Linked DNA regions of Nonomuraea sp. NBC_00507. The protein of the gene in region 1 interacts with the protein of each later gene in a pairwise test. Links are inferred from orthologs where the notes say so. Each region holds a gene or a part of one and is shown on either strand. Other genes may lie near its edges. The genes, in order: rpe and eno.

Region 1 (14,516 bases):
GTCGCTGCCGTTGTCCTGCAGGCTGTACGCCCTGAGCTTGGCCAGCAGCCCGATCCCCCGGCCTTCGTGCCCGCGCAGGTAGACGACGACGCCGCGGCCCTCCTGCGCGATGGCCGACATGGCGTTGTCGAGCTGCACGCCGCAGTCGCAGCGCAGCGAGCCGAACACGTCGCCGGTCAGGCACTCGGAGTGGGCCCGGACCAGGACGTTCTCGCCGTCGCTCAGGTCGCCGTAGACGAGCGCTACGTGTTCGCCGCCGTCCAGTGCGCTGGAGTAGCCGTAGGCCCGCCACATTCCGTACACGTTCGGCAGCCGCGTCTCGGCGACCCTGCTGACCATGCTCTCGGCCCGCCGCCGGTAGTCGACGAGCTGCTCGATGGAGACCAGGGCGAGACCATGCTCGTCGGCGAAGCGGCGTAGCTGGGGCAGCCTGGCCATGGTGCCGTCGTCGTTGACGATCTCGGCCAGCGCGCCCGCCCCCGACAGCCCCGCCAGCCTGGCCAGGTCCACGGCCGCCTCGGTGTGCCCGCGCCTGGCCAGCACCCCGCCCTCTTGGTAGCGCAGCGGGAAGATGTGCCCGGGGCGCACGAGCTCGTTGGGCTCGGTGGCGGAGTCCGCGAGCGTGCGGATGGTCTTGGCCCGGTCGGCGGCCGAGATGCCGGTGGTGACGCCGTCCCGGGCGTCCACGGTGATCGTGTACGCCGTGCGCATGCGCTCCTTGTTCTGGAACACCATGAGCGGCAGCCCGAGCCGGTCCAGCTCCTTGCCCTCCATGGCCACGCAGATCATCCCGCTGGTGTGCCTGATCGTGAACGTGCACAACTCCGGCGTGGCCTTGACGGCGGCGAAGATGAGGTCGCCCTCGTTCTCCCTGTTCTCGTCGTCGACCACCACGACGGGCTTGCCGTTGCGGATGTCCTCGATCGCCCGCTCGATCGGGTCGAGCTTGATCTCGCTCATGGCGCCACTACCTCCGTCACGGCCAGCGGGGAGGACCGGTATTCGCGCAGCCACTTCACGAAACCGATGAGGACCAGGACGAAGAACACGCCAAAGACGGATCCGGAGACCACCAGGCCCGAGCTGAACATCAGCGGCACCCCGACCAGGTCAACGGCCACCCACACGATCCAGAAGTCCACCAGCGCGCGGCCCTGGGCCCAGGTGGCCACGGCGCTGCCGACGAAGATGTAGGCGTCGGCGGCCACCAGGAAGGCGCCCTTCGGCAGGGGCTCGTGCGCGCCCCACGACAGGCCGGTGGCGAAGAACAGCAACCCGACCACCGCCGTGCCCAGCAGCGTGAGGGCGATCAGCAGCAACCGCTCCATCGGCTCGGCGGGCCTGATGGGCAGTTGCCTGCCGTTCTGCGTGCCGCGCCGCCACGCCCACCAGCCGTAGATCGCCAGGCCAGCGAACATGGCTTGCTTGAGCGCGTTCCCGGTGATCTGCGCATTGATCGAGGCGATGAACAGCAGCACCGAGCCGGTGAACTGCACCGGCCACGTCCATATCGATTTCCGCATGGCGAGCAGGACCGTGGACAGCGCGGCGATGTTGCCGATCAGGTCCGTCCAGAGCACGTGTGTGCCGAATACGGTGAATCCGGCGTTCGCCCAGTTCACTGTCTGGCCACCAGCCTTTCCACATACTTCGCGATCACGTCGACCTCGATGTTCACCATGTCGCCCACCTGGCGTTCGCCCATGGTGGTGAGCTTCAGCGTGGTCGGGATGAGGCTCACGCCGAAGCTGTCGTCATCAACCGTCGTCACCGTCAGGCTGATTCCGTCGATCGCGATCGAGCCCTTCTCCGCGACGTAGCGGCTCAGCGGCTCCGGCAGAGAGAAACGCAGGTCGTCCCAGCTGTCGCCGGGCTCGCGGGACAGCAGCACGGCGGTGCCGTCCACATGGCCCTGCACGATGTGGCCGCCGAGGCGCTGGTCGGCGCGTACGGCCCGCTCCAGGTTCACCGGCGAACCCTCGGTGAGGCCGCCCAGGGAGCTGCGGTCCAGCGACTCCTTGATCACGTCGACTGTGAAGACGTCGCCCTCGGTCTTCACGACGGTGAGGCACACGCCGTTGACCGCGATCGAGTCGCCGTGCCGCGCGTCGGAGGTGACGATCGGGCCGCGCACCGCCAGCAGGGCGCCGCCGCCGGCCCGGTCGATGGCGACGACCTCGCCTTTTTCCTCAATGATTCCGGTGAACATCACTGCTCCCTGCCTGGTTGTGCGATAGGCCGGGCGATTAGCCGTACATCCGGCCCAATGGGGGAAATTTCGTCAAATGTCAGTCGGTGCATGTGGCCGATCGTCCCCACCCCGGCCGCACCGAGCGCGGACCGCCCGGAGCCGAGCAACGCGGGCGCGAGGTAGGCGACCACGCGGTCGGCCAGGCCCTGCCGCAGGAACGCTCCGGCGAGCGTCGGCCCGCCTTCCAGAAACACGCTGACGACCTCGCGCGCGGCCAGCTCACGGAGGAGAGCCTGCAGGTCCAGGCCGTCGCCGTGACGGGGCAGGCGCAAGAGGCCGGCTTTGAGATCGGTCGTGATGTCGTCGGCGACCGCGATCAGCGTCGGCGCCGCGTCGTCGAGGACCTTGGCGTCCGGCGGAGTCCTGCCCTCGGTGTCGACGACGACCCGCAGCGGAGCCCGGACACCCGCTCCATCGCCGGCGTGCGCGCCACCCCAGGAATCGGCATGTGCGCCAGAGCCGACGTCCAAGCCTGAGCCGGCACCGGCCGCACGGCCGGCGTTCGGACTCGCCGCACGACCGGCGTCCGGACTCGCCGCACGACCGGCGTCCGGACTCGCCGCACGACCGGCGTTCGGAGGGGAGCCGGCGTTCGCGGCGAGACGGGGGTCGGCGGCGGGGCGGGCGGTGAGGCGGGGGTCGTCGGACAGGACCGTGCCGATGCCCGCCACGATCGCGTCCGCGGCCGCCCGCCACAGGTGCACGTCGGCCCGCGCCTCCGGTGAGGTGATCCACTGGCTGGTCCCGTCCTCGGCGGCCGACCTGCCGTCGAGGGTGGCGGCGAACTTCCAGGTCACGTGAGAGCGCCCGAGCCGCGCGTAGGTGAGCCACTCCTCGTTGACCCGCTCGGCCGCGCTCTCCAGAACACCCATCGTCACGGCGACCCCGCCGGTCCGCAGCCGCGCGGCGCCGCCCGCCGCCTTCGGACTGGGGTCGGCGACCGCGACCACCACCCGCGCGATTCCCGCGTCGAGCAGCGCGCGACTGCACGGACCCGTCCGGCCGGTGTGGTCGCAGGGCTCGAGCGTCACGTACGCGGTGCCGCCTTTGGCCCGCTCTCCCGCCTGCGCCAGCGCCACGACCTCGGCGTGCGGCCCGCCGGCGTACACGTGGAACCCCTCGCCGGCCACCGCGCCGCCGGCGTCCACCACGACGCAGCCCACGACGGGGTTGGGGCTGGTGGTGCCGTGTCCGTGCCCGGCCAGCGCGACGGCGCGCGCCATGTGCGCGGCGTCCTGCTCGGGTATCTCCACCCGGGTCTCCTACTCGCCAGTAGCTCCAAGCCACGGCGGGCCCCGGGGGACTCGAGTGGTGCACGAATGCACCACAGAAGGCATCCGGCAGATATGCCGGACACCTCGCGCGCTACCTCCCATCCGGACTTTAACCGTCGGTCCCGGAATTTCACCGGGTCAACCGGCCGATGGCATCGGCCGGGTCGCGGACTATCACCGCCGGTTCGGAGTTTCACCGACCCCGGAGCACGCTAGCTTTCTTCCGCTATCAGTGTGCCATGCCCGAAACAACGGACGCGACCACCCCCACCGTTTTAACCAAGCGTCCGCTTCAGGCCGCCGTCAGCCGGTGCGCGCGGCGGGCCGCCGGGGAGTAGCGGACCTGGGCGGGGACCAGTCCGAGCCCGGTGTGCAGGGTACGCAGCGTCGCGGTCGCCCACAGGTCGCCGACAGGCGTGGCGGGCAGCCCGTACAGTCTCCTCGCCCAGCGCGGCAGCGTGGCGAAGGCGAGGATCATCAGCGCGGGCACGGCGGGCTTGAGCGGCAGCAGCAGGCGCGGGAGCGGCGCGTTGAGCGACAGGCGCAGCGGATGGGCGGCCTCGGGTACGAAACGCAGCCCGGGACGCGCGGCCTCGATGTAGTCGTGCAGCTCGGCCACCGAGCCGGGCACGTCCGCGCCGTCCAGCCCGACGACCTCGGCGGCCCGCCGCCACTCGTGGACGAAGGCGTCCGCCTCGTCGTCGGTCAGCCGCACGCCCGCCCGCCGGGCGACGGACAGGTAGGAGTCGACCTCGCCGACGTGCACCCAGCGCAGCGCCTCCGGCTCGTCCAGGCGGAACGTGGTGCCGGTGTCCGGATCGTAGGCGGTCAGCCGGGCGTGGATCTTGCGGACCCGGCGGCCCGCCTTTTCGACCTCGGCGCGGGTCCCGTACGTGCGGACGCGGACGAACTCGGTGGTGCGCACGAAGCGCGACCACGCCTCGTTCGGATCCATGAGCGCGGAGTTCTGCAGCACTCCGCGCATCGCCCGCGGATGGAGCCCCTGCATGAGCAGAGCCCGGATGCCGCCCACCAGAAGGATGGGCTCCCCCATCACCCGCCACGTCACCGAACCAGGGCCGAAGATCCCATGGTCGCCCATAAGTGGATAGTTACCCAGTTCGGGGATGATGTTAACGAACTGCTACGTTTTCACGCCATGGCGCGGGTGGCGGCGGCACGCAGCGCGTCGATGGCGGCCACCGGGTCGGAGGCGCCGTAGACGGCGCTGCCCGCCACGAACACGTCGGCGCCCGCCTCGGCGCACCGCCCGATGGTCTCGGCGTCCACTCCCCCGTCCACCTGCAGCCAGATGGCGCCGCCGTGTCGCTGGACGAGCGCCCGCGCGCGGCGGATCTTCGGCAGCACCACGTCGAGGAACTTCTGCCCGCCGAACCCGGGCTCGACGGTCATCAGCAGCAGCATGTCGATCTCGCCGAACAGATCCTCGTAGGGCTCGACGGCGGTGGCCGGGTTGAGCGCGAGCCCGGCCCGCGCACCGAGGGAGCGGATCTCGCGCAGCGTGCGGATGGGGGCCCTGGCCGCCTCGGCGTGGATGGTCACGCTGCCCGCCCCGGCCTCCGCGTACTGCGGCGCCCAGCGGTCGGGATCAGCGATCATGAGATGGCAGTCGAGCGGCGTCGCGGTCGCCTTGCGCAACGCCTCGACCACGGGCAGCCCGAGGGTGAGGTTGGGCACGAAGTGGTAGTCCATGACGTCGACGTGCAGCCAGTCGGCGTTGGGCACGGCGGCGGCCTCGTCGGCGAGCCTGGCGAAGTCGGCGGCGAGGATGCTGGGCGAGATCTGTACGGCCATGATTTGCCACAGTCTAGTGAACGGCCTGCGCCTGCCTCGCCCGGGACATCAGCCCGAGCCTGATGAACACCAGCGGCGCACCCAGCTGCACCCAGAGCCCCAGCACCGCGTATCCGGCGTACGTCACCACGCCGCTCTGGGGCAGCAGCCGGCTCTGGACGTACCAGATGAGCACGGCCACGGCCGTGCCGAGCAGCCAGCGGGCGGCGCGCAGGCCGAGCGGCCCGCCTGCGTCGAACCAGCCCATCCTGTGCATGATCGACGCCCCGGCCAGCGTGCCGAACAGCACACCCGCCATGGTGACAATCGTGGTCGGGCTCTCGGGCGCGATCTGACCCGCCGAGCGCCAGGCCGCAGGCAGGGACCAGCCGGCGTACGGGGCGTTGGCCAGCGCGGCGGCGCCGATCAGCGCCCCGGAGAGCACGGCTGAGGCCGCCACCTGCGCCCAGAGCTCCAGCCCGCGCCACCACGCCGTCAGCGGGCGTTCCAGCTTCAGCACGAGCAGCAGCACGGCCGCGCCGAGCAGCACCCCGGTCACCACATCCGAGATGAAGTGCACTCCCAGGTAGACGCGGCTCAGGCAGACCAGCCCCGTGAGCCCGCCCGCCGTCCACCACGCCCACGGCCTTGCCGCGGTCACGGCCAGCCGGCCGAGGCCGGCGGTGCCGTTCTGGGCGTGTCCCGACGGCAGCCCGAAGGCCCCTTCGAGGGAGAGCGGGCGCACCCGGCCGTCGATCCAGTACGGCCGGGGCTGGTGGAGTGCCAGCTTGGCGATCGCGTTGGCCGCCGCGGAGACCATGACCGTGAGGGCGAGCCGCAGCGCCAGCTTGGGATCGACGCACCAGTAGAGGACGGGCAGGCACAGCAGGAAGAACGTGTCCGTGCCGAACACGGACACCAGTTCCAGCACCGGCCGCGCCCAGTCCGGCCACTGCTGGAGCCAGATGATCGGCTCCAGCTCCGCTCGATGAAGGTCGTCCAGAAAGTCCACGGCATCGATCCGACCACATCTGCCCGGGGGAACGGCACATCAACCGGCTGCCGCGTCCCGGCGGTCGTCAGGGCCGCTTGCGGAGCAGGGCCAGGAACATGGCGTCAGGGCCGCTTGCGGAGCATGGCCAGGAACATGGCGTCGGTGCCGTGCCGGTGCGGCCAGAACTGGGCGTGCGGGCCGTCTCCCAGTCCGTCCACCTCGGACAGGTAGTCCCGGGCGTCGAGCTGCTCGACGTCGTCCCTGCGCCCGATCACATCCCCCACTACGACCCGGGTCTCGGCCAGGTGCGGTGAGCAGGTGACGTACGCCACGACCCCACCGGGGCGTGCCGCGTCCAGCGCCGCGCCGAGCAGCCGCCGCTGCAGCCTGCCGAGTTCGGCGATGCCGGACGGGTCGCGCCGCCACCGCGCCTCGGGCCGCCGCCGCAGCGCTCCCAGCCCGGTGCACGGCGCGTCGAGCATGACCCGGTCGAACACGCCCGGCCGCCACGCTGGCTCCGTCCCGTCCGCCGTCACCACCGACGCGTGCCGGGTGGTCTGCCAGACCAGCCGGGCCCGGTGGTATTGCACGTCGGCGGCGAGCAGCCGGGCACCGCCCTGGAACCCGGACGGATCGCCGTGGGTGGCGATGGCGTCGAGCAGCCCTGCCTTGCCGCCGGGCCCGGCGCACATGTCGAGCCACAGCTCCTCGCCCTCGCGCTCGACCTGCACCCGGGTCAGGGCGAGCGCCACCAGCTGGCTGGCCTCGTCCTGCACGGCGGCACGCGTCCCGGCCACGGCCTCGATCCGCCCGGGATCGCCTTCGGGCAGGTAGGCGGCGTAGGGGGAGTAGCGCCCCGGGGTGGCGCCCGCGTCCTGGAGCTCCTTGACCGAGCTGCGCCCGGGCCGTGCGACCAGCGTCACCAGCGGCCGGGCGTTGTCGGCGTCGAGCAGGTCGGCCAGCTCGCCGTCCCCGCCGAGCGCGTCGCGGAAGGCCGTGACGATCCACCGTGGATGGCCGTAGGAGACGGCGAGGTGGCCGACGGGGTCGACGGCCGGGTCCGGCGCGACGATGGGCAGCCAGTCCTCGAGCGCCCTGGATGCGATCTTGCGCAGGACGGCGTTGGCGAACTTGGCCGCGCCGGGGCCGACGCGCAAGCGTACGAGGTCGACGGTGGTGCCGACGGCCGCGTGCGGTGGCACGCGCATGCGCAGGAGCTGGTGGGCGCCGAGCCGCAGGGCGTCGCGTACGTCGGGGTCGGGCGTGCGGTCGCTGCACAGCTCGATGATCGCGTCGTAGGTGCCGAGGCCGCGCAGCGTCCCGTAGGCGAGCTCGGTGGCCAGCGCGGCGTCACGGCCCTTGATACCGCGGTCGCGGAGGAGTCGAGGGAGCAGCAGGTTGGCGTAGGCGTCGCGTTCGTCGACGGCGCGCACAACGTCGAAGGCGGCGTTGCGGGCGGGATCGCGCGGCGGCCTGCTCGGCCCACGCGAACGTCCTCCGCCACCGCCCGCGCCTCGGCCCGCACCGCCGCCCGCACCTCGGCCGCCGGCCGCACCGCCGCCTGCGCCTCGGCCGCCGGCCGCATCCCGGCCCGCACCGCCGGCCGCGCCTCTGGTCCTCATAGCGTCAGACTTCCCCGATCGGGTCACTCAAAGGTCTCTTTGCCCTCCGGGCGGACTCCCCGAGCCCACTCCACGGCCCCCATCAGCCGCTTGCCCTGCGGCTGCACCTCACCCAGCCGCACGGCTTCGGTGGCGGTCCCGACCAGCACGGTCGTCTTGGTGACGGCGACCTCACCGGGCGCCAGCCGCTCACCGGGAACCGGCACGACCGGGCCCAGCTTGATCCGATGGCCCCTGAACTCGCTCCACGCGCCGGGGTTGGGTGCGCAGGCCCGGATCAGCCGGTCCACGTGCATGGCGGGCTTGGCCCAGTCCACCCGGGCATCGTCCACGTTGATCTTGGAAGCGATGGTCACACCGTCCGCCGGCTGCGGCCGTGCCTCCAGGGCGCCGTCCTCGACGCCGTCGAGGGTGGCCGCGAGCAGCCCCGCCCCGGAGACGGACAGGCGCTCCAGCAGCGTCCCGCTGGTGTCGGTGGTGCGGATCTCCTCGGTGACGACACCGTAGACGGGCCCGGCGTCCAGCTCCTTGACGATCTGGAACGTGGTCGCGCCGGTGATCTCGTCACCGTGCAGGATCGCGTGCTGGACGGGCGCGGCGCCGCGCCAGGCGGGCAGGATCGAGAAGTGCAGGTTGATCCACCCGTGGCGGGGCACGTCGAGCGCCGACTGCGGCAGCAGCGCCCCGTACGCCACCACCGGGCAGCAGTCGGGCTCCAGCGTGCGCAGCCGGTCGAGGAAGACCGGGTCACCGGCCTTCAGCGGGCGCAGCACCTCGATGCCCGCCTCCTCGGCGAGCGCGGCCACCGGCGACGGGTGGACCTTGCGTCCCCGCCCTGACTGTGCGTCGGGGCGGGTGACGACGGCCACCACCTCATGCCGCGGCGAGTCGATCAAGGTGCGCAGCGACGGCAAGGCCGTCTCCGGTGTGCCCGCGAAGACCAGACGCATGCTCTCAGAGCGCCTTTCCGCCGGTCGCGTGCGGCGAGTATTTGACCACGGGGGCGGACAGGCCGCTCCACTCGGCCTCGCGGACCGCCTTCATGGCCAGCTTGCGCTGCTTGGGGTCCATACGGTCGATGAACAGGATGCCGTCGAGGTGGTCGGTCTCGTGCTGGAAGCAGCGGGCCATGAGGTCGGTGCCCTCCAGCACGACGGGCTCCCCGTGCATGTCGAAGCCCTTGGCGACGGCGCGGATCGCGCGCGGCGTCGGGAACGACAGGCCGGGGAAGGACAGGCAGCCTTCCTCGCCTTCCTCGTCGAGCTCGGACGACAGGTCGAGGTCGGGGTTGATCAGGTGGCCGAGCTGCTCGTCCACGTAGTAAGTGAACACCCGCAGGCCGACGCCGATCTGCGGGGCCGCGAGGCCCGCGCCGGGCGCGTCCATCATCGTGTCGGTGAGGTCTTTGACCAGCTTGCGGAGCTCCTTGTCGAAGTCGACGACCGGGGCCGCCGGGGTGCGCAGCACCGGGTCTCCGAACAGCCGGATCGACTGGATCGCCAAGGGGTCACTCCGTTTCTCGCACGTGGATCAACCCAGTTTAGTGTGCTCGAGCGACCGGGCCTTCATCGCGGCTTTGCGGGCCGCCTTGACCACCGCCTGATCGTCATGGGCGGCGGCCAGCATGTCGAGCACGGCGATCGTGTCGGGGTGACCGACCCCGGGCATCGCGGCGACGAGCTTGATCAGGTCCTCTCCCGGCTCCGGCGGGTCGAGCCGGCCCGCGACGGGACCGGACAGGTGCATGAGGGCGGCCAGGGAGTCGACCGCGATCCACGTGTGATCCTCAGAGCTGAGCGGCGGCGCCTCCAGGTCGCGGATGTGCAGCCAGGAAGCGGCGTAGCGGCGCGTCATCGGGTGGTCGAGCGCCTGCCTGACCGGCGCCTGGGCCTCCGGGCCCAGCTCCTCCAGGATCGCGCCGACCGCGCCGCGCTGGCCGGCCGTGCCGGACGCGGCGATCTCGATCAGGTCGCGGGCGGCGGACTCCGGCGGGCGGCGCTCCAGCCAGCCGGCGACGGCGCTCTGCGTGGCCGAGCCCTTGACGAGCGCCTCGACCAGCTCGGCCGCCGACAGGTCGGCGAACACCTCCACCTCCTCCGTGGTCGGCGCGTCGTGCCCTTCGCGCAGCAGATCGCGGCGGATGGCCCAGACCCCGAGAGGGGTGAGCGCGGTGCGGCCCGCGGCGGTCTGCTCGACCAGGCCGCAGTAGGTCAGCAGCGACAGCGCCTCGAGCAGCTCGGCGGGCAGCGCGGCGGCGATCCTGCGCATCTCGACGGGCCCGGGCGCGCAGGCGACCTCGTGCGATTGCAGGATGCCCCTGGCGAGGTTGGCGGTGGCCACGCCGGAGCGCACGGAGTAGATCGTGGCGAGCATCTCGGCCAGGTGGCCGTCGACCACGGCCGAGCCGGTCAGGCCCTCATCGGCGCGGTCGAGCACGTCCATGACGACGCCGTCCCAGAACTCCAGCATCGCCTCGGCCGTGAGCTGCGTCGACAGCGGCCCGCGGGAGGCCCGGCCGCCGGCGATCCGCAGCAGCCCGGTGTTGACGGCGACGATCCAGACGAGCCTGAGCCGGACGGCGGGCAGAGCGAGCTCATCGGCGGCGGCCGCCGCGTCGGCCTCGCGGAGATGCCCGTCGGCGCTCACCTCGCGGGCGCCCGTCCATGTGGTGAGCCTGATGGCGTCGGCCACGAGCGGCACCGTGGGCACCGTCGCGGCCAGCTCGGCGTCGGGGGCCAGCAGGACCGGCGGAAAGGTCAGCGCCTCGTGCTCCCCCGCGGTAGGCTCCTCGGCCGGCTGTGGCGGCACAGCGGCCTGCTCATCGATCAGCTTGCGCAGCTCGGAGAGGTCGAAGACGTTGTTGGCCACTCACGAAACTTACTGCACAGGAGTCACAGGGGCGTACTCAACGGATGGCACGGGAGCGGGCTTTGAACGCGGCCTTGCGTGCCGCCTTGGCGACCGTGCCGTCGGGGATGGAGCGTCCGAGCAGCTCCAGGACCTCGACGATGTCGGGGTGGTCGACCCGCCACATCTCCTCGATCATATGGGCGGGCGGGCCGGAGGCGGCCATGTTCTCGGCGAAGATCTCGGGGTCCTCTTCGGCCGCCGGCATGGCCAGGGCGAGCATGTCGACGCTGACCCAGAGCAGCTCCTCCTGGGTGAGCTGCGGGGCGGACAGGCCGCGGGCGGCCAGCCAGTGGATGACGTGCGGCCGCAGCTCCTGGTCGTCGAGGTAGTCGCGGACCTGGGGCTCGGCTTCCGCGCCGAGCCGGTCGACGATGGTGATCGCGATGCCGCGGGCCACAGCGGGCGCGCCGGAGGCGGCGGCCAGCAGCTCGCCGGCGGCCTCGCCGGCCGTCCTGCCGGTCAGCCAGCGGCTGATGTCGCCCTCGGCGAGCTCGGCGGGCACGCCTTCGAGCAGACTCTCGATGAGGGCGAGCGCGTCGGCGGCGGCGAGGTCCGGGGCTTCGGGGGCGTCCAGGCCGAGCGACAGGTAGTGCTCGCGCAGTGCCCAGACGGCGAGCGGGGTGAGCTCGGTCTCGTCGCCCGCGACCTTGATCATGCCGCACCAGGCCAGCCGGTCGAGCACGGCGGCCAGGTCGAGCTCGCCTTCGCCGGCGATCTCGTCGAGGTAGTCGCCGATCACGGTGACGGGCACGCGCACCTGGAGCCGGTAGAGCATGTCGAACAGATCGTAGAGACCCTCGTCGACCTCGGTGCTGCCGGTGATCTCGCCGCGCGTGTCGCGGTCGAGGATGCGGGCGACGGCCTCGGCCCATTCGCGCAGCGGCTCGCCGGTGCGCGGCAGCGGCCGCTCCCGCAGCATTGGCACGGTCCTGAGGGCGGCGAGGAGCTCCTCCGGCGAGGCCAGCCTGGCAGGCGGCAGCGGCGCGCAGCCCGGGCAGTCGCAGGGCGCGTCCAGATCGCCGCCGAGGTCGGGCAGCTCGCCGGACGGGATGGCGATCGACTGCTCGAGCGACTCCGGGCCGATGGAGCTGAACAGGCTCTTGGCCATGCCGAAGTTGGCGGGATCGGCGAGCGCCTCGGACATGCGCGGCTCGATGTCGTCGAGCCGCTCGCGCATCCGTGCCGCGAGTTCCTCGGGCACCGTGCCTGCCTCGCTCAGGTAGCCGACGAGGGTACGGGCGGCGGCGATGGTCTCCGACGCGCTCTCCGGAGGCGTGATGACCTTGCGCGGGTAAATGGATAGCAGCAGCTCGTCGAAGGTTTCCGGAGTGAAATCGCCGAGTTCGTTGACGTTGAGGTAGTCGCTGGCGTAGTCGCAGAGCAGGCGGACCTCGTCCGCATCGACCTCGACATTCCGCGCGCGGCCCCAGGCACGCAGATCGTCGATGGCCTGGTTCACCCATTCGATCGACACATGGGCACGCTAACGGCTGGTCTCCAGATGAGCGAATCGGGGAAATGGTTTAAATCAGGTCGAGGGGGTCGACACTCACCCTCACGACATCTGGTGTTTTGCGCGCCGCGCGTACGCCGCTGGCCCCTTTCAGCGCGGCGGCCAGCGCGGCGCCGCCGTTCCTGCGCACGCGGATCATGGCGCGTTCCTGGCCGGCGTCGTCGACGGGGACGGGGCCGAGCACCTGGGCGTCGGCCGGGAGGCGTACCTCGTCGAGCATCTGCCTGACCGCGCTCGCCGCGCCGGTGAGCGTCGCCATCCTGACCGCGGGCGGGAAGCCCAGCTCGGCGCGGTCGGCCAGCTCGCGCTCGGCGTGGGTGACGGGGTCCCACCGCAGCAGGGCCTGTACGGCGGGCAGTGCGGCGTCCGCCAGCACCACCAGTTCGGCGGCGGGGCGGAGCAGCGCGGCGGCGTTCATCCAGCGGCGCACGGCCTCCTCGCCGGCCCGCAGGTCGGCCCGGCCCAGCAGGGCCCACCCATCGAGCAGCACGGCGGCCGCGTAGCCGCCTTCTGCCACGGGTTCGGCGCCGGGCGTGGCGACGACCAGGGCTCTGGTGGCGGGCACGGAGGCCAGCACGCCGTCGCGGCCGGACGTGCGCACCTGGACCGAAGGGAAGGCTCTGCCCAGCTCCTCAGCCGTGCGCCGGGCGCCGACGACCACGGCGCGCAGGCGCGGGCTGCCGCAGGAGGGGCACCGCCAGTCGGCGTCCACGCGCCCGCACCAACGGCAGTAGGGGGCTGCGTGGCCGCCTCTCAGCGCGAGCGGCCCGTGACAGAACGCCGCCGGCTCGGCATGCTCTCCCATGGACGCCACGCCCTCGCCCAACGGCCCCATGGACGCCGAGCCGCCACCTAGCGGCCTCGCCGCGCCCGACCCGCCTAGGGACTCCGGCGCGCCCGCCTCTCCCAGGGACGCCGCCCCACCGGCCCCGCCCAGGTGCATCGGGCCACCCGCGTCTTCCCGGGACGCCGGACCTCCCGGAGCCGCCGGGCCACCCACGTCTTCCCGGGACGCCGGACCTCCCGGAGCCGCTGGCCCACCCGCCCCTCGCCGGGATGCCGGACCTCCCGGAGCCACCTGTCCAGCCGCCCCTTCTCGGAACGCCGAACCTCCCGGAGCCACCTGTCCAGCCGCCCCTTCTCGGAACGCCGAACCTCCTGGCCCGTCGGGAGCCGCCGGTGCATCGCGGCCGGCCTGGGACGCCGAGCCGTCCGTCCCTGGGAGGGCCGCCGGCTCGTCCGGCCTTCCCGGGGTCCCTGAGCCGCCCAGCCGTCCTCGGGACTCCGGAACGCCCGGCCCTGCCGGGGGCCGGGTGCCCGGCCCGCCTTGAGGCGCCTGCGCGGGTGGAAGGCGCGACGGCTCCTGGCCGCCCCGGCCTCCTGTGGGAGCGGGATTCACCCGCAGCGCCAGGGGAACGTCCAGCGTAAGACCGCCCGAGGGCCCGACCAGCGGGAGCAGCGTCGGGGAGCCCGCGCCGGCACCGCCGCCGAGCGGGACGGCCGCCGCCAGGAGGCCCGGGGCCATGCGGGTGGGCGGAAGGGTGCAGCGAGCGGGGGCGCGGCAGTGGCGGCAGGCGAGGGCGGGCAGATAGCCGCGCCTCGGGACCTGGACCAGGACGGGCCCGTTCTCCAGGCCCTGGCGCAAGGCCCGCCATGCGAGGCTGGGCAGCCTGGCCAGGCGGGCGGCCTGGTCCTTGGCGAGCTCGGCGTCCTCTCCCGCGGGCCGCACTCGTGGGGCGAGGCTCCTGATCGTCGTGCGGGCCGCCACGATGGGCTTGGCCCAGCGACTGGCGATGAGCTGCGTGGCCTCGGCCGTGCGGGCGTATCCGCCGATCAGCATCGCCGCGCCGGTCCTGTGGGCTCTGAGGCCGAGGACCTCCCGGGCGTGCGGGTAGGGGGCCAGGCGCTCGGCGTGCAGGTCGTCGCCGTCGTCCCAGATGGCCACCAGGCCGAGCTCGGCGACGGGGGCGAACATGGCGGCGCGGGTGCCGACGACGGCGCGTACCTCGCCCCTCAGCACCTTCAGCCACCGCCTGTAGCGCTCGGCGGGACCCAGGTCGGCGGTGAGCGCCACGTGGCTGCCGGGGCCGAGCACCCGTGCGAACTCGCCGTCGGCCAGCGCCACGTCCTTGCCGTCGGGGACGACGACGACGGCTCC
Region 2 (14,514 bases), 6.0 Mb from region 1 along the record:
TGCAGGTGAGCCAGACGGAGATCGACAACGCGCTCAAGGATCCCGGCCAATACCCCTCTGCTGAGCTCAGACTGCTGTTCAGCGGCGTGGCGCCCCAAAACGCGCGCGAATACGGCCGGGTGGTGGTCGGCGTGGCGAAGTTGCAGCAGCAGTTCGGCGGCGAGAGCGGGCAGCAGCGGCTCCTCCAGGAGTTCAGCGCGTTCCAGCCGGTCTTCAGCCCGCGCTACGGCGCGCTCAACCCGCAGCGCTCGCAGGAGAACCCGGCGATGTTCGTCGACACCGGCAGATTCGGCAAGCTCACTCCGCCACAGCAGCAGCAACCGCAGCAGCAACCGCAGGGATAGCCGATGCCGCTGATCCTCGTCACCTCCTCGCCCAGGGTCGCGCCGGGCCTGCTGAGCCACCAGGCCTGGCAGGCGCTGCGCTCGGGCCCGGTGCTGACCGGCTCCGCCGCGCACCCTCAGCTGCCCTATCTGGCCGAGGCCGGGATCGAGGTCGAGGTCGTCGAGCCGGACCCGCGGGGGCTGGCGGCGCGGGCGGTCGCCGAGACCGTCGTGTGGCTGGCCGAGGACGACGAGGAGTTCATGCGTGCCGTGGGGCACGCCGCGGTCGCGCTCGAGGAGCCGCCGCTGATCGAGGTGGTGCCGGGCTCGTACGATCTGCCGGGCGCGCGGGTGCTGGACCTGGTTGCGGTGATGGACCGGCTGCGTACGGAATGCCCGTGGGATCGCAAGCAGACCCACGAGTCGCTGGTGCCGTACCTGCTCGAAGAGGCCTACGAGGTGCTGGAGACCATCGAGCAGGGCGACTATCCCGCGCTCCGCGAGGAGCTGGGCGACCTGCTGCTGCAGGTGGTCTTCCACGCCCGGGTGGCCGAGGGCTTCGACATGGACGACGTGGCGGCCGGGATCGTGGAGAAACTGGTGCGCCGCCATCCCCACGTCTTCGGCTCGGTGCGGGCCGAGAGCGCCGACGAGGTCAACGACAACTGGGAGGCGATCAAGGCGGCCGAGCGCGCGTCCAAGGGGCGCGAGTCGGCGCTCGACGGCGTTCCCATGGGGCAGCCGGCGCTGTCGCTGGCCGCGCAGCTGCTGCGCAGGGCCGGGCGGGCGGGCGCGCCCGAGGCGCTGTCCGCAGGGGTCGGCCAGGGCGTGGCGCGAGAGCTGTTCGACCTGGTGCGCCGCGCCAGCGACGCCGGAATCGACGCCGAGGCCGAGCTACGCGCCGCGGCGCGCGCGTACCGAGACCGCGTTCGTGCCTGGGAAAAGCACTAGTACGGCGGGCACCACCCGACGAAGTCCCCGCGATACGCGACCAGCGACATGCGTGGGAGACGGGGACCGATAGGCTCTGAAGGCATATTGCCTTTCGATTTAGGAGCGCATCCCGTGGCTACCATCGAGGTCGTTTACGCTCGCGAGATCCTCGACTCCCGCGGCAACCCGACCGTCGAGGTCGAAGTGGTCCTCGACGACGGCAGCAGCGGCCGCGCGGCCGTGCCCAGCGGGGCGTCCACCGGCCAGTTCGAGGCGGTCGAGCTGCGTGACGGCGGCAAACGTTACGGCGGCAAGGGCGTCGAGAAGGCCGTGCTCGCCGTGACCGACCAGATCTTCGAGGAGATCAACGGCATCGAGGCCGAGGACCAGCGCATCATCGACCAGATCATGATCGATCTGGACCGCACGCCCAACAAGGCCAACCTCGGCGCCAACGCCATCCTGGGCGTCTCGCTGGCGGTCGCGAAGGCCGCCGCGGACAGCGCCGAGCTGCCGCTCTTCCGCTACGTGGGCGGGCCCAACGCGCATGTGCTGCCGGTCCCGATGATGAACATCCTCAACGGCGGCGCCCACGCCGACACCAACGTCGACATCCAGGAGTTCATGATCGCGCCGATCGGGGCGGAGACGTTCCGCGAGGCCGTGCGCATGGGCACCGAGGTCTACCACGCGCTCAAGAGCGTGCTCAAGGAGAAGGGCTACGCCACGGGCCTGGGCGACGAGGGTGGCTTCGCGCCCAACCTGCCGTCCAACCGGGACGCGCTCGACCTGATCCTGGTCGCGATCGAGCGCGCCGGCTACGTGCCGGGCGAGGACATCGCGCTCGCGCTCGACGTGGCCGCCTCCGAGTTCCACAATGACGGCGTCTACACGATCGACGGCAAGGGTCTGTCGGCGGCCGAGCTCATCGCCTTCTACGAGGACCTGGTCGCCAACTACCCGCTGGTCTCCATCGAGGACCCGCTCAACGAGGAGGACTGGGAGGGCTGGAAGGCCATCACGGTCGCCCTCGGCGACAAGGTGCAACTGGTCGGCGACGACCTGTTCGTCACCAACCCCGAGCGGCTGGAGCGCGGCATCAAGGAGGGCGCGGCCAACGCCCTGCTGGTCAAGGTCAACCAGATCGGCACGTTGTCGGAGACGCTCGACGCCGTGGACCTGGCCCACCGCAGCGGCTACAAGTGCATGATGAGCCACCGCTCCGGCGAGACCGAGGACACGACGATCGCCGACCTCGCGGTGGCGGTCAACTGCGGCCAGATCAAGACCGGCGCGCCGGCCCGCTCGGACCGGGTGGCGAAGTACAACCAGTTGCTGCGCATCGAGGAGCTCCTCGACGACGCCGCCCGTTACGCGGGTCGCGCCGCTTTCCCGCGTTTCCGGCGCTAGTTTCGAATACGGCTCGCGGCAACCCGGGAACCCGCCGCGAGCCGTATCTCGAAGGGGGGTGTGCAAGTGGCGAAGAGACCGCAGCTGACCGGGCGGGCCGCCATCCTGGCCGTGGTGGTGTGCGCGATCGCGATGAGCCTGGCCTACCCTGTGCGGGAATACATCAGCCTGCGCCGCAGCATTTCCGAGCTGCAGGCGGAAAAGGCCAGGGTCGAGGCGGAGAAGCAGGCGCTGCTGGCCCGCGACCGGCAGAGCGACGACCCCAACTGGATCAAGAAGACGGCCAAGGAGCGGCTGCATTACTGCGGTCCCGGCGAGAAGTGCTTCGTGGTGATGGAGCCCGAGCAGGGCAAGCAGCAGGCGGCCGTCAAGCAGGCCGCGACGGTGCCGCCGTGGTACCAGACGCTCTGGGAGTCCGTGGAGGCCGCCGACAACGGCACCGGACGCAGGGCAGTCACCGGGAAGGACACTGTTGGAAAGTAAAGACGTCGAGGTCGTGCAGAAGCAGCTCGGGCGCCCGCCCCGAGGGCTGCGCGGGGTGGCGCACCGCTGCCCGTGCGGCAACCCCGACGTGGTGGAGACCGCGCCGCGGTTGCCCGACGGCTCACCCTTCCCGACCCTCTACTACCTGACCTGCCCCAAGGCGGCCTCGGCCATCGGCACCCTGGAGGGTTCCGGCCTGATGCGGGAGATGCAGGCCAGACTGGCCACCGAGCCCGATCTGGCCGCCGCCTACCAGGCCGCGCACGACGACTACGTGGCCAGACGTGACACGGCGGCGAAGGAAGAGGGCATGGCGCCGCTCCCGCGCGACATGCAGAGCACGGGCGGCATGCCGCAGCGGGTCAAGTGCCTGCACGCCCTGGTCGCGCACGAGCTGGCGGCCCCCGGGGTCAACCCGTTCGGCAGGGAGGCGCTCGACGCCCTCCCCGACTGGTGGAGTGACGGACCATGCGTGTAGCCGCCGTCGACTGCGGCACCAACTCCGTACGCCTGCTCATCGCCGACGTCGGCGACGAGCTGATCGACGACGTCGACCGGCGGATGGAGATCGTCCGCCTCGGCCAGGGCGTCGACCGGACCGGCAGGCTCGCCCCCGACGCCTTGGAGCGCACGTTCAAGGCCATGCGGACCTACCGCGAGCTGATCGAGCGGGAGGGCGCCGTCGCGACCCGGGTCGTGGCCACGAGCGCCACCAGGGACGCGGCCAACCGGCAGGAGTTCGTGGACGGGGTGCGGGAGATCTTCGGCGTGGAGCCGGAGGTCGTGTCGGGCGCCGAGGAAGCCGAGTTGTCCTTCGTCGGCGCGACCAAGGGCCTGCTCAGGCTGTCGCCGGAGACCGAGGTCCCGCAGGGGCCGCTGCCGCCCTACCTGGTGGTGGACATCGGCGGCGGGTCCACGGAGTTCGTGCTCGGCACCGAGCACGCAGAGGCGGCGCTGTCGGTGGACATCGGCTGCGTACGCCTGACCGAGCGGCATCTCAAGGACGCCGGCGACCCGCCGTCCGCGCCCGCGCTGGAGGCCGTGGTGGCCGACATCGAGGCGGCGCTCGACCAGGTCGAGGCGGAGGTGCCGGTCGAGCGGGCGCACACGCTCGTGGGCCTGGCCGGTTCGGTGACGACCGTCGCGGGCGTGGCGCTGGACCTGCCGGCCTACGACCCGGCGCGGATCCACCACTCCCGGATATCGGCCGGGCAGGTTCACGACGTGACGCGGCGGTTGCTTGCGATGACCCATGGTGAGCGCGCCGCCGTTTCGGTCATGCACCCGGGAAGAGTTGACGTGATTGGCGCCGGTGCGCTAATTCTTGACCGGATCGTGCGTCGTTTCGCGTTTTCGCAGGTCGTCGTGAGCGAACACGACATCCTTGACGGTATTGCCTGGTCACTGACGCGATAGATGCGGCCTAATCCGGACATTTCCGATCTACGTCGTGTGTTGAGTGTGCAATCATTATTGTGCTTAGGTAAAGGGGCATTACGGGGGCTTTGCCATATCGCTGTGCACGGATGGTGCCTGCGTGGCGACCGTTCCCGAGCGCGTCTTTTCCCTCACGGAATGGAGCACTCTCAGATGAAGTTCGCTGGGTTAGCAGCGCGCAAGGCGGCGGCGTTCGGTGCGTCGGTCGCCGCGCTGGCCGCCCTGACCGCGGGCCTGGCCGCCGGCCCCGCGCAGGCGGCGACCGCGGCCAAGGGCGGGCCGAAGGTCTCGGCCTCCGCGCCCAAGGCCACTCCGGGCAAGTACGAAGGTTCCTGCCCGGTCAAGGTCAACTTCTCGGCCAAGATCAAGGTGTCCGTCAAGGGCAAGACCGAGCTGGCCTACCGCTGGCTGCACGGTGACGGGTCCAAGAGCAAGGTCAAGGTGATCAAGCTCACGGGCAAGGGCACCAAGACGGTGACGGTCAAGCAGTCCATCACCTTCAAGGAAGACGTCAAGGGCTGGGAGGCCGTTCAGGTCCTCGGTCCGAAGAAGTACACGTCGAAGAAGGGCTACTTCGCCGTCTCCTGTGAGAAGCCGGCCGAAGAGCCCAAGGTCGACATCCACGTGCCGTCGGCCCCGTCGGTGTCGGCCCACGCCTGGGCCAACCCCGACACGTACGTCGGCGAGTGCACCCCGGGCGACAAGATCGACTTCACCGGCCTGATCAAGGTCGACGAGCCGAGCTGGGTCAAGTACCGCTGGGTGCTCAACGGTGACGTCGTCGACTACGGCAAGGTGAAGGTCTACCACGCCCGCAAGGTCGGCTTCGGCCTCTCCCCGCGTGACAGCCACCGCGGCTGGGCGCAGCTGGAGGTCCTCCGTCCCGACCACGTCTCCTCGAACCGGGCCTACTACAAGGTCTGGTGCAAGGACCCGGCCCCCGCTCCCGTCACGAAGGTGTCGGCCTCCTCTCTGGTGACCGCCACCAACCACGACGGCTGCAAGGTGGGCGCCCACGCCACGGTCAGCGCGACCGGTGCCGCGAAGGTCCAGTGGACCTGGTCGGTCAACGGCACGTCCGTGGCCAAGGGTGAGACCGTGTTCGGCGGCGCTGGGTCGCAGACCGTCACGCTCTCCGAACTCCCGCTGACCGGTGACGCCATCAAGGGCGGCGACGTCGCGCTGACGGTCACCGGGCCGAACAACGCCGAAACGATCACGCAGAAGTACTCTGCGTGCAACGTCCCGGCTCCCGCCTCCGACCCGTCCGCCACGACGAAGGCGTGAACGAGGGTTTGAGCGAATAACAAACCGGGTGGCGCCTCAGTGCGTCCACCCGGTTTTCTCGTTGCCACTGCCTGAGGAGACGCCCTCGGCGCCCAGGACCTGCCTGACGGCCACGCTCAACCCTGCCTGGAGCAGGTGACACCATCGATGTCATGAGCTTCGTACCTCCTGGCACCGGATGGCCCGGCGATCCCGCGACCGCTGACACCCCGGTCGCGCTCGACCCCGCGGACGTGCGCCGCCTCGCCGCCACCAGCAGTACACTCGCCGAGCTCACGGCCAGGCAGTCGGTCTGCCGCGCCTGTCCCCGTCTGGTGGAATGGCGGGAGAAGGTCGCCGAAGAAAAGCGGCGCGCGTTCACGACCGAGACCTACTGGGGCCGCCCAGTCCCCGGCTGGGGCGACGAGCACCCGCGGATCGTGATTGTCGGCCTCGCCCCGGCCGCGCACGGGGGCAACAGGACCGGGCGGATCTTCACGGGCGACCGCAGCGGCGACTGGTTGTTCGCCTCGCTCTATCGCAGCGGCCTGGCGGCGCAGGAGACCAGCACGCACGCCGGCGACGGGCAGAAGCTCTTCGGCGCGCGGGTGCTGGCCTCGGTGCGCTGCGCGCCGCCTGCCAACAAGCCCTCGCCTTCGGAGAAGAGCACCTGTTTCCCGTGGATGGCCCGGGAGCTGGCGCTGGTCGCGCCGACCGTGCGCGTGGTCGTGGCACTCGGCGCGTACGCCTGGCAGGCCATGTGGCCGGCGCTGAAGGACGCGGGCTACGAGCTGCCGCGCAGCCGGCCGCCCTTCGGCCACGGCGTCGAGGCCGAGGCCCGCTACGCCGGCGCCCCCGTCACGCTGATCGGCTGCTACCACCCCAGCCAGCAGAACACCTTCACCGGCCGCGTCACCGCCCAGATGCTGGACGACGTCTTCACCAGGGCCAGGTCACTGGCTGTGTGACGCGTTGCACCACACCCGGAGTGGATTCGTCGAGCGTGGTTGACGTAAGCTTGTGAATGCTTTCACAAGCATTCCACGAGGGATGGGGCCTCAGGATGAACAAGCACATATTGATCGTCGGTGGCGGATACGTCGGCCTGTACACGGCGCTCCGGCTGCAGCGCAAGCTCCATCGCGAGCTCCGCAGTGGCGAGGTGCGCGTCACGATCATCGACCCCCAGTCCTACATGACCTACCAGCCCTTCTTGCCTGAGGCGGCCGCGGGTAACCTGTCGCCCCGGCACCTGGTGGCCCCTCTGCGGCGGATCCTGCCGAAGGTGCGCATTCTCAACGGCATGGTCACCAAGGTCGACCACGCCGAGCGCGTCGCCACCTTCCAGCCGTCCGAGGGCGAGCCGCGTCAGATCGCCTACGACGTGATCGTGATGGCCGCCGGGTCGATCTCCCGTACGCTGCCCATCCCCGGCCTGACCGACATCGGCATCGGCTTCAAGACCGTGGGCGAGGCCATCGCGCTGCGCAACCGCGTGCTGCACCTGCTCGATGTGGCCGAGTCCACCGACGACCCCGAGGTGAAGCGCAGGGCGCTCACGTTCGTGGTGGTCGGCGCGGGCTTCGCGGGCGTGGAGGCGCTCGCCGAGCTCGAGGACATGGCCAAGGACTCGGTTCGTTACTACCGCAACATCGAGCCGTCCGACATCCGCTGGGTGCTCGTCGAGGCCACGAACCGGGTGCTGCCCGAGGTCGGCCCCGAGATGGGCAAGTGGACGCTGGAGCAGCTGCGCGAGCGCGGCATCGACGTCAAGCTCGAGACCCGGCTCGAGTCGTGCGAGGGCGGGCGCGTGGTGCTCTCCGACGGCTCGGAGTTCGACGCGGAAACCCTCGTGTGGACCGCGGGCGTCAAGCCCAGCCCGGTGGTCAAGGAAGGCGACCTGCCCCTCGACGAGCGCGGCCGCATCAAGACCACGACCATGCTCACCGTGGCGGGAACGCAGGACGCCTTCGCCGCCGGCGACGCGGCGGGGGTGCCCGACGTGACGAACCCGGGACAATACTGCGCGCCCAACGCCCAGCACGCGGTCCGGCAGGCCAAGGTGCTGGCCGACAACATCATCCGGCACCTGCGCGGACAGCAACTGGTCGAATACCGGCACAAGTATGTCGGATCGGTGGCCGGATTGGGTCTGCATCAGGGCGTCGCCAATGTCTATGGAGTCAAGCTTCGCGGATTCCCTGCGTGGTTCATGCACCGCACCTACCATCTGTCGCGGGTGCCGACGCTGAACCGCAAGGTCCGTGTCGTCGTCGACTGGACCCTGGCTCTGTTCTTCAAGCGAGAGACGATCTCGCTGGGTGAGATGGAGCACCCGCGTGAGGACTTCAGGGCCGCCGTCGAGACGATGCGCCGCTAGCCCTGGTACGGCAGCGCCCCGGTGATCGTCGCCGGGGCGTCTCGGCGCCCCTGCAGCAAGCGGAAGGGGTTGCACGGGTGGGGCTCTCAGCGGTGACGGTGCTCGGTGTGGACAGGCCCGGCGTGATCGCCGCAGTCACCGGTTCGCTCACCGACTGCGGGGCGAACATCCAGGACTCGACCATGACGCTGCTCGGCGGCCACGTGGCGATGATGCTCCTGGTCTCCGGCGACCTGGACTCCGCCGAGCTGCTCAAGCGGCTGCGGGCGCCCGATCTGGTGGTGACCGCCTCGGCCATCGAGGCCAGGCGCCACTTCTGCGAGGACGGGGGCGGGCTCGGCTACGTGCTGACCGTGCACGGCCCCGACCGGCCCGGGATCATCTCGGGCATCAGCGCCGTGCTGGCCGCGGACGGCGGGAACATCACCGGCATGAGCACTCGGCTCTCCGGGCGGCTATATGTGCTCATCGCCGACGTCGAGCTGCCGAAGGAGGTGGACGTGGCGGCGCTCATGCGCAGGCTGGCGGCCGTCGGCGCCAGCCTGGACTCGGAGATCACCTTCCGCCCCGTGGAACCGGACCTGATGTGAATAGACCCCGGGGGACGCCGCGCGAGGTGCTCAGCGCTCCCCACCCGATCCTGTCCGCCGTGGCCGAGCCGGTGGACCCGACGGACCCCGACGTTGTGGCGGCCGCCGCCGATCTGCTGGCCACCCTCCGCCACAAGCCGTCCACGACCGGCCTGGCGGGCCCTCAGATCGGCCTGAGGCTGCGTCTGATCGCCTTTGATACCCGGGCCCACCCTCGCGGCCGATCGTCGGCTGGAGAGCTCGTGGTGGCCAATCCACGTCTCGCCAGAGCGTCCCACTGGGATCGCGGACGGGAGGGGTGCGCCTCGATCGCGGGGCTCACGGCCGACGTCCTGCGAGCTACGCGTATCACCCTACGTGGGCATTTGCCAGGCGCGGGCGAGGCAGTCACCATCGAAGCTGATGCCCTCGAAGCCCGTTGCATTCAGCACCAACTGGACCATCTGGACGGTCTACTCTTCTTGGACAGAGTCCCCGGAGCCCTATCACTTCACCGCAGACTTCACAGTTGTGACGCCTGATGCGAAGTTGTGCTCCTCGGAAGCATGGTCCGTTTCGTATGATTGCGGCGCCCCCGTAGCCCAATGGCAGAGGCAAACCCCTTAAAAGGGTTGTAGTGCGGGTTCGAATCCCGCCGGGGGCACCTGCCCTCTACCATTGGAAATCCGTTTTCCATAGCCCACGTGACCTTGGGAACTCTCCGGTGGCCACGTTCGTTGTCAACGCTGCCGACGTCCCAAATGGACATCGATCTGAGCGCGAGTTGACCAAGGTGGCACCGAGCCCCTTAGGCTCGGTGACACAGGAGGCAGCGATGGAGAGCAAGAACCCCGTATTCAGCAGGTCACGTCAGCAGGCGGGGGGTTGGGCGGGACCCACCCCGTCTCCCGACCAGCTGCAGAACATGTACGACTCCCCGTCGTACGCACCACCGAGCCGGCCCGCATACCGGACCATGACCCTCGACGACGTCGTGGTGCGCGGGTTCATCACCCTCGGCACCCTCGTCGCTGCCGCCGCCGCGGCGTGGGTGCTGAATGTCCCGCCGGCGGTCGCGATCGGCGCCGCCATCGTCGCGATGATCCTCGGGTTGATCGCCTCGTTCACGCAGAGCACCAACCCGGTCCTCATCCTGGCGTACGCGGCGTTCGAGGGCGTGTTCCTCGGCACGATCAGCCGCCTCTTCGACAGCTTCTTCGGAGGCAGCGGCAGCATCGTGCTGCAGGCGGTCCTCGGCACGGCATTCGCCTTCGGCGCCGTGCTGACCGTTTACACCCTGCGCGTCATCCGCGTGACACCCAAGCTGGTGAAGTACGGCATCGCCGCGGCGATCGCCGCGGTCGGGCTGATCCTCGTCAACCTGCTCGTCGGCCTCTTCAACGGCGTCGGGCTCGGTCTGCGCACGGACAGCCCGCTCGGCTGGATCTTCAGCATCGCGATGATCCTCATCGGCTGCTTCTTCCTGCTGCTCGACTTCGACTCCATCGAGCAGGGGGTCAAGCAGGGCGCTCCGGAGAAGTTCGCCTGGCAGTGCGTGTTCGGGCTGACGCTCAGCCTGGTCTGGATCTACCTCGAGATCCTGCGCTTCGTCAGCTATTTCAGTAGCAGTGACTGATCGTTAACGCCAGCGTAACCACGGAGGGCCCCGCCGTTCAGGTGGGGCCCTCTCTTTGTGCGACCGAAAATCTACGTGACGTCACTAAATGATGCCTGGCTTGGGGCTTGCCATTCGGACGGACGTGTTGCACTGTCAAGCAAAGGACCTTTATCCGCGGAGGTGCCCATGTCCTTGAACCACTCACCGGAGATGCAGACGAAGCTCATCGCCAGAGTCCCGACCATCACGGGACGCGAACTCCCAGAGTGGTTTCAAGCACTTGACAACGGCCCGAGCTTCCTACGATGCGACGAGCGGGCCAACTGGCTTGCCGACGAGCACGGGCTGACCCACGGCTACGCCGCCGCGATCGTCCTCGAACACGAGCGGCAGCGCCGTAACCGCATGGGCTTCATCTAAGCCCATCCATCCCCGCGCCCGCGTCCCAAGCGCGGGCGCGTCATCATGAGGGGATGGATCTCGACAAGGCTCTCGCCTTTCTTCGCGCCAACCACAACGCCGTCCTGCTCACCCGGCATCACGATGGGCGCCCGCAGATGTCGCCGGTGACGGCCGGGGTTGAAGACGGCCGCATCGTCATCAGCACCAGGGAGACGGCGGTCAAGGTCCGCAACGCCCGCCGCGACCCGCACGTGTCGCTGTGCGTCTTCACGAACGCCTTCTACGGCGAGTGGATCCAAGTGGACGGCACGGCCGACATCATCTCGCTCCCCGAGGCCATGGACCACCTGGTTTCCTACTATCGCAACATCTCCGGCGAGCACCCGGACTGGGACGACTACCGCGCCGCCATGATCCGCGACCGCCGGGTCATCCTCCGCGTCACCCCGATCCACGCAGGCCCGGACCACCACGGGTAACGCGCCTTCCCGGTGGGTGCCGGCACGCCGACGCCCACCGGTGCCGGACCCGGGCGCGCCCTGCCGGACCCGGGCCGCGCCCCCGGTGCCGGGGGCGCGCATGCAATCTAAGAGAGACGCTCGAGGAGCATCGCCATTCCCTGGCCGCCGCCGACGCACATCGTCTCGAGCCCGATGCTCTTGTCGTGGTGCTGGAGGCTGTTGACCAGTGTGGACGTGATGCGCGCCCCGGTCATCCCGAACGGATGCCCCACGGCGATCGCCCCTCCGTTCACATTGAGCCGATCCAGGTCGATCCCCAGCTCCCGATACGACGGGATCACCTGAGCGGCGAAGGCCTCGTTGATCTCGACCAGGTCGACGTCCTCGATGGCCATGCCCGCCCGCGACAGCGCCTGCCGGCTGGCCTCCACCGGTCCCAGTCCCATGATCTCGGGCGACAGCGCGGACACCCCGGTGGACACGATCCGGGCGAGCGGCGTGATCCCCAGCTCGGCGGCCTTGACGTCGCTCATCACGATCACGGCGGCCGCCCCGTCGTTGAGCGGGCAGCAGTTGCCGGCCGTGACGGTGCCATCAGGCCGGAAGACCGGCTGCAGGGTGGCGACCTTCTCGTAGGTGGTGCCCGCCCGTGGCCCGTCGTCCTTGCTCACCACGGTCCCGTCAGGCATGGTCGCGGGCGTGATGTCCTTGGCCCAGAACCCGTCGGCCAGCGCCTTCTCGGCCAGGTTCTGGGACCGTACCCCGAACTCGTCCTGCTCCTGACGGCTGACGCCCTTGAGCTGCGCGAGGTTCTCGGCGGTCTGCCCCATCGCGATGTAGATATCCGGGATGGTCCCGTCCTCGCGCGGGTCATGCCAGGTCTGCCCGCCTTCGCCGAACTTCTTGGTACGGGTCAGCGCGTCCAGGAAGATCGGGTTGTGGGTGTCGGGCAGCGAGTCGGAATTGCCCTTGGTGAAGCGCGAGACGGTCTCCACCCCGGCGGACACGAACACGTCGCCCTCGCCCGCCTTGATCGCGTGGAAGGCCATCCGCGTGGTCTGCAGCGACGAGGAGCAGTAGCGCGTCACGGTGGTGCCGGGCACGTCGTCCAGGCCGAGCATGACGGACACCACCCGCGCCATGTTGAAGCCCTGCTCGCCGCCCGGCAGGCCGCACCCCAGCATGATGTCGTCGATCGTGTGGGGGTCGAGTTGGGGCACCTTGGCCAGCGCCGCCTTGATCATCTGCACGGTCAGATCGTCGGGCCTGATCTCCTTCAGCGATCCCTTGAAGGCTCGTCCGATGGGGGAACGCGCGGTTGCGATGATGACTGCCTCGGGCATGGCCCCTCCTTTGTCGGCGCTAATAGTAGAACTATATTCCAGTCCTACGGAAAAGCACTGTCAGGTGGTCAGCCGTACATGCCCGGCGCGGGCGCCGTCTGGTCGTTCACGGCATGCAGTGCCCCCTTCTCGTCTCGCCACAACCGCCACCCGTCCTGACTGCCGGTGAACCACGGCGGCGGCGCGCTCGCGGGCGAGATCCGCTTGCCGGTGCCGAGGTCGTACTCGCAGATGGCCGCGGTCGAGTAGAAGCCCGGAGGCTGACCACGCAGCGCCAGCGGCTTGGGGTCGGTGACGCAGAAGGACCAGCCGCGCTCCTTCTCCGCCGGCACGGCCTTGCCGGAGACCAGGTCGAAGGCCGTCCCCTTGGTGTTGTGCTGGAGGAAGCCCAGCTTGTCCATACGGTCGGGGAAGGCCAGCCACCAGCCCGAGCCCGGCACGTCGGAGGCCGTGATCTGCCCGAGCACCCGGCCGGACCCGGAGTCGAGGCGGGCGAAGCCGCCGTAGGCGCCCTGCCGGTCGACGGGACGCACGACCGGGGCGTAGCCGGGGTTGCCGCTGGGATAGACGCGGACGACCGAGGGCCGGATCCAGTTGATCCCCCCGTCGGCGATCTTGACGGAGAACAACCCGAAAGTGGAGATCTTCTTCGTCTGCGGGTTGGTGTAGGGGGCGACGTAGCCGACCAGGTTGTCACCCGCCGCGCCGAACGCCCAGCCCCCCGACAGGTCGACGCCGGGCCCGAGGGCCTGCTCGATCGGCTGCTGCCACCGCAGCTTGCCGGTCTTGAGCTCGTACGACTCGATCACGGGGTTGGCGGACAGCCTGAGCAGCAGCACCCGGGCCGGGTCGGACCATTCGACCTCGGAGATCCCGGGCAGTTTCCACAGCTGTTTCCCTGTGGCCGGGTCGAGCACCACCATGCGGGCCTTGGCCAGGGCCGTGTGCTCGGACAGGCAGATGTAGGGGCCGCAGCGCTGCGGCCCGAACGTCGAATGCACCGGCCTGGTCCACTTCTGCACCCCGGAGTGAGCGTCGCGGGCGATGAGGGTGGCGTTCCAAGGGGATTTCTTGCCTGGGTCGAGCGCGACGATCACGCCCTCGTCCGCGGCGGTCTCCACGATGGCGGGGGCGGAGACGCCCATGCCGGGCAGGCGGCCCGCCATCGTGGCGGGGTAGGCCCACAGACGTCTGCCGTCGCGCAGGCCGATCGCGACGGTCTCCAGCGTGCCGTCGGACTTCATGGAGGTCGTGGCGACGACCCCGCCGGCCACCGCCATGCGGCTGACCGCGTTGACTTGGGTGTTGTGCCAGGTCGGGAATGTGTCGGTGGTGGCCGCGTCGCTGCCGGAGCAGGCGGCGGCGGCCAGGGTCCCGGCGAGGGCGATGGACGGTTTCCAGAGGGGCCGGAGCACGGGCAATTCCCTCCAAAGGGACGTATAGCGACGACCCGGGCGCGGAGGGTGACCGTGGCCGGGCGTCGTCGACCGCTCGCCAAGCCTGAGCCGAGGTCGGGCCCGCCGAACCCTCTTGGGGGTCAGGACTCGTTGAGCCGCTCGCCTTGCCGTCGGCGGAACAACGACGCCCACTTCCCGTGCAGGCCCGTCGTCCGCCCGTCGACCTGGGTCGCGATGACCTCGGTGCCGGGCTCCTCCGCGGCCGTAGCCGCCGCAAGGTAGATCGGTTGCAGTGCCTCGCCGCGCGCGGGGCGCGGCTCAGGCCACAGTCCCAACGCAGCGCACACTGAAGGTAGCACCGCGTGAGCGGCCTGCGCGTAACCTCGGGCAGATGGATGGAAACGATCCGGTCCGAACATTTCTGTCGGATTTGTCGCGAACTCCGGGCCCAGGACGTCGGCGAACGCCACCGTACGCCCGCCCGCGTCCACC

Evidence for each region.
Region 2: the proteins of rpe (region 1) and eno interact in binary tests that used the Escherichia coli proteins (3 or more experiments, as listed by UniProt). The link is inferred for Nonomuraea sp. NBC_00507 from one-to-one orthologs.

The regions. Positions count from the first base shown.
Region 1 is NZ_CP107853.1:9,562,323-9,576,838, forward strand. What follows is about bases 3,510-6,505. They hold rpe (ribulose-phosphate 3-epimerase), read right to left. Parts: upstream 5,341-6,505; coding sequence 4,678-5,340; downstream 3,510-4,677. Other genes in these bases: OHA25_RS46085 (oxygenase MpaB family protein), read right to left, coding at 3,818-4,627; OHA25_RS46095 (phosphatase PAP2 family protein), read right to left, coding at 5,354-6,331; OHA25_RS46100 (RsmB/NOP family class I SAM-dependent RNA methyltransferase), read right to left, coding at 6,436-6,505. Outside these bases: OHA25_RS46065 (bifunctional 3,4-dihydroxy-2-butanone-4-phosphate synthase/GTP cyclohydrolase II), read right to left, coding at 1-960; OHA25_RS46070 (nicotinamide mononucleotide transporter family protein), read right to left, coding at 957-1,622; OHA25_RS46075 (riboflavin synthase), read right to left, coding at 1,619-2,209; bifunctional diaminohydroxyphosphoribosylaminopyrimidine deaminase/5-amino-6-(5-phosphoribosylamino)uracil reductase RibD, read right to left, coding at 2,209-3,504; more of OHA25_RS46100, read right to left, coding at 6,506-7,935; fmt (methionyl-tRNA formyltransferase), read right to left, coding at 7,959-8,885; def (peptide deformylase), read right to left, coding at 8,890-9,438; OHA25_RS46115 (hypothetical protein), read right to left, coding at 9,466-10,803; OHA25_RS46120 (hypothetical protein), read right to left, coding at 10,841-12,319; OHA25_RS46125 (primosomal protein N'), read right to left, coding at 12,369-14,516. UniProt on the Escherichia coli protein: Catalyzes the reversible epimerization of D-ribulose 5-phosphate to D-xylulose 5-phosphate.
Region 2 is NZ_CP107853.1:3,606,336-3,620,849, forward strand. The notes cover bases 534-3,527. They hold eno (phosphopyruvate hydratase), read left to right. Parts: upstream 534-1,388; coding sequence 1,389-2,666; downstream 2,667-3,527. Other genes in these bases: OHA25_RS18135 (MazG family protein), read left to right, coding at 534-1,274; OHA25_RS18145 (FtsB family cell division protein), read left to right, coding at 2,733-3,149; OHA25_RS18150 (DUF501 domain-containing protein), read left to right, coding at 3,139-3,527. Outside these bases: OHA25_RS18130 (hypothetical protein), read left to right, coding at 1-344; more of OHA25_RS18135, read left to right, coding at 348-533; more of OHA25_RS18150, read left to right, coding at 3,528-3,627; OHA25_RS18155 (Ppx/GppA phosphatase family protein), read left to right, coding at 3,618-4,565; OHA25_RS18160 (hypothetical protein), read left to right, coding at 4,740-5,873; OHA25_RS18165 (uracil-DNA glycosylase), read left to right, coding at 6,026-6,820; OHA25_RS18170 (NAD(P)/FAD-dependent oxidoreductase), read left to right, coding at 6,916-8,232; OHA25_RS18175 (glycine cleavage system protein R), read left to right, coding at 8,310-8,822; OHA25_RS18180 (peptide deformylase), read left to right, coding at 8,849-9,343; OHA25_RS18190 (Bax inhibitor-1/YccA family protein), read left to right, coding at 9,637-10,437; OHA25_RS18195 (DUF4287 domain-containing protein), read left to right, coding at 10,606-10,839; OHA25_RS18200 (PPOX class F420-dependent oxidoreductase), read left to right, coding at 10,893-11,300; OHA25_RS18205 (acetyl-CoA C-acetyltransferase), read right to left, coding at 11,408-12,625; OHA25_RS18210 (PQQ-binding-like beta-propeller repeat protein), read right to left, coding at 12,694-14,040; OHA25_RS18215 (SGNH/GDSL hydrolase family protein), read right to left, coding at 14,163-14,514. UniProt on the Escherichia coli protein: Catalyzes the reversible conversion of 2-phosphoglycerate (2-PG) into phosphoenolpyruvate (PEP). It is essential for the degradation of carbohydrates via glycolysis.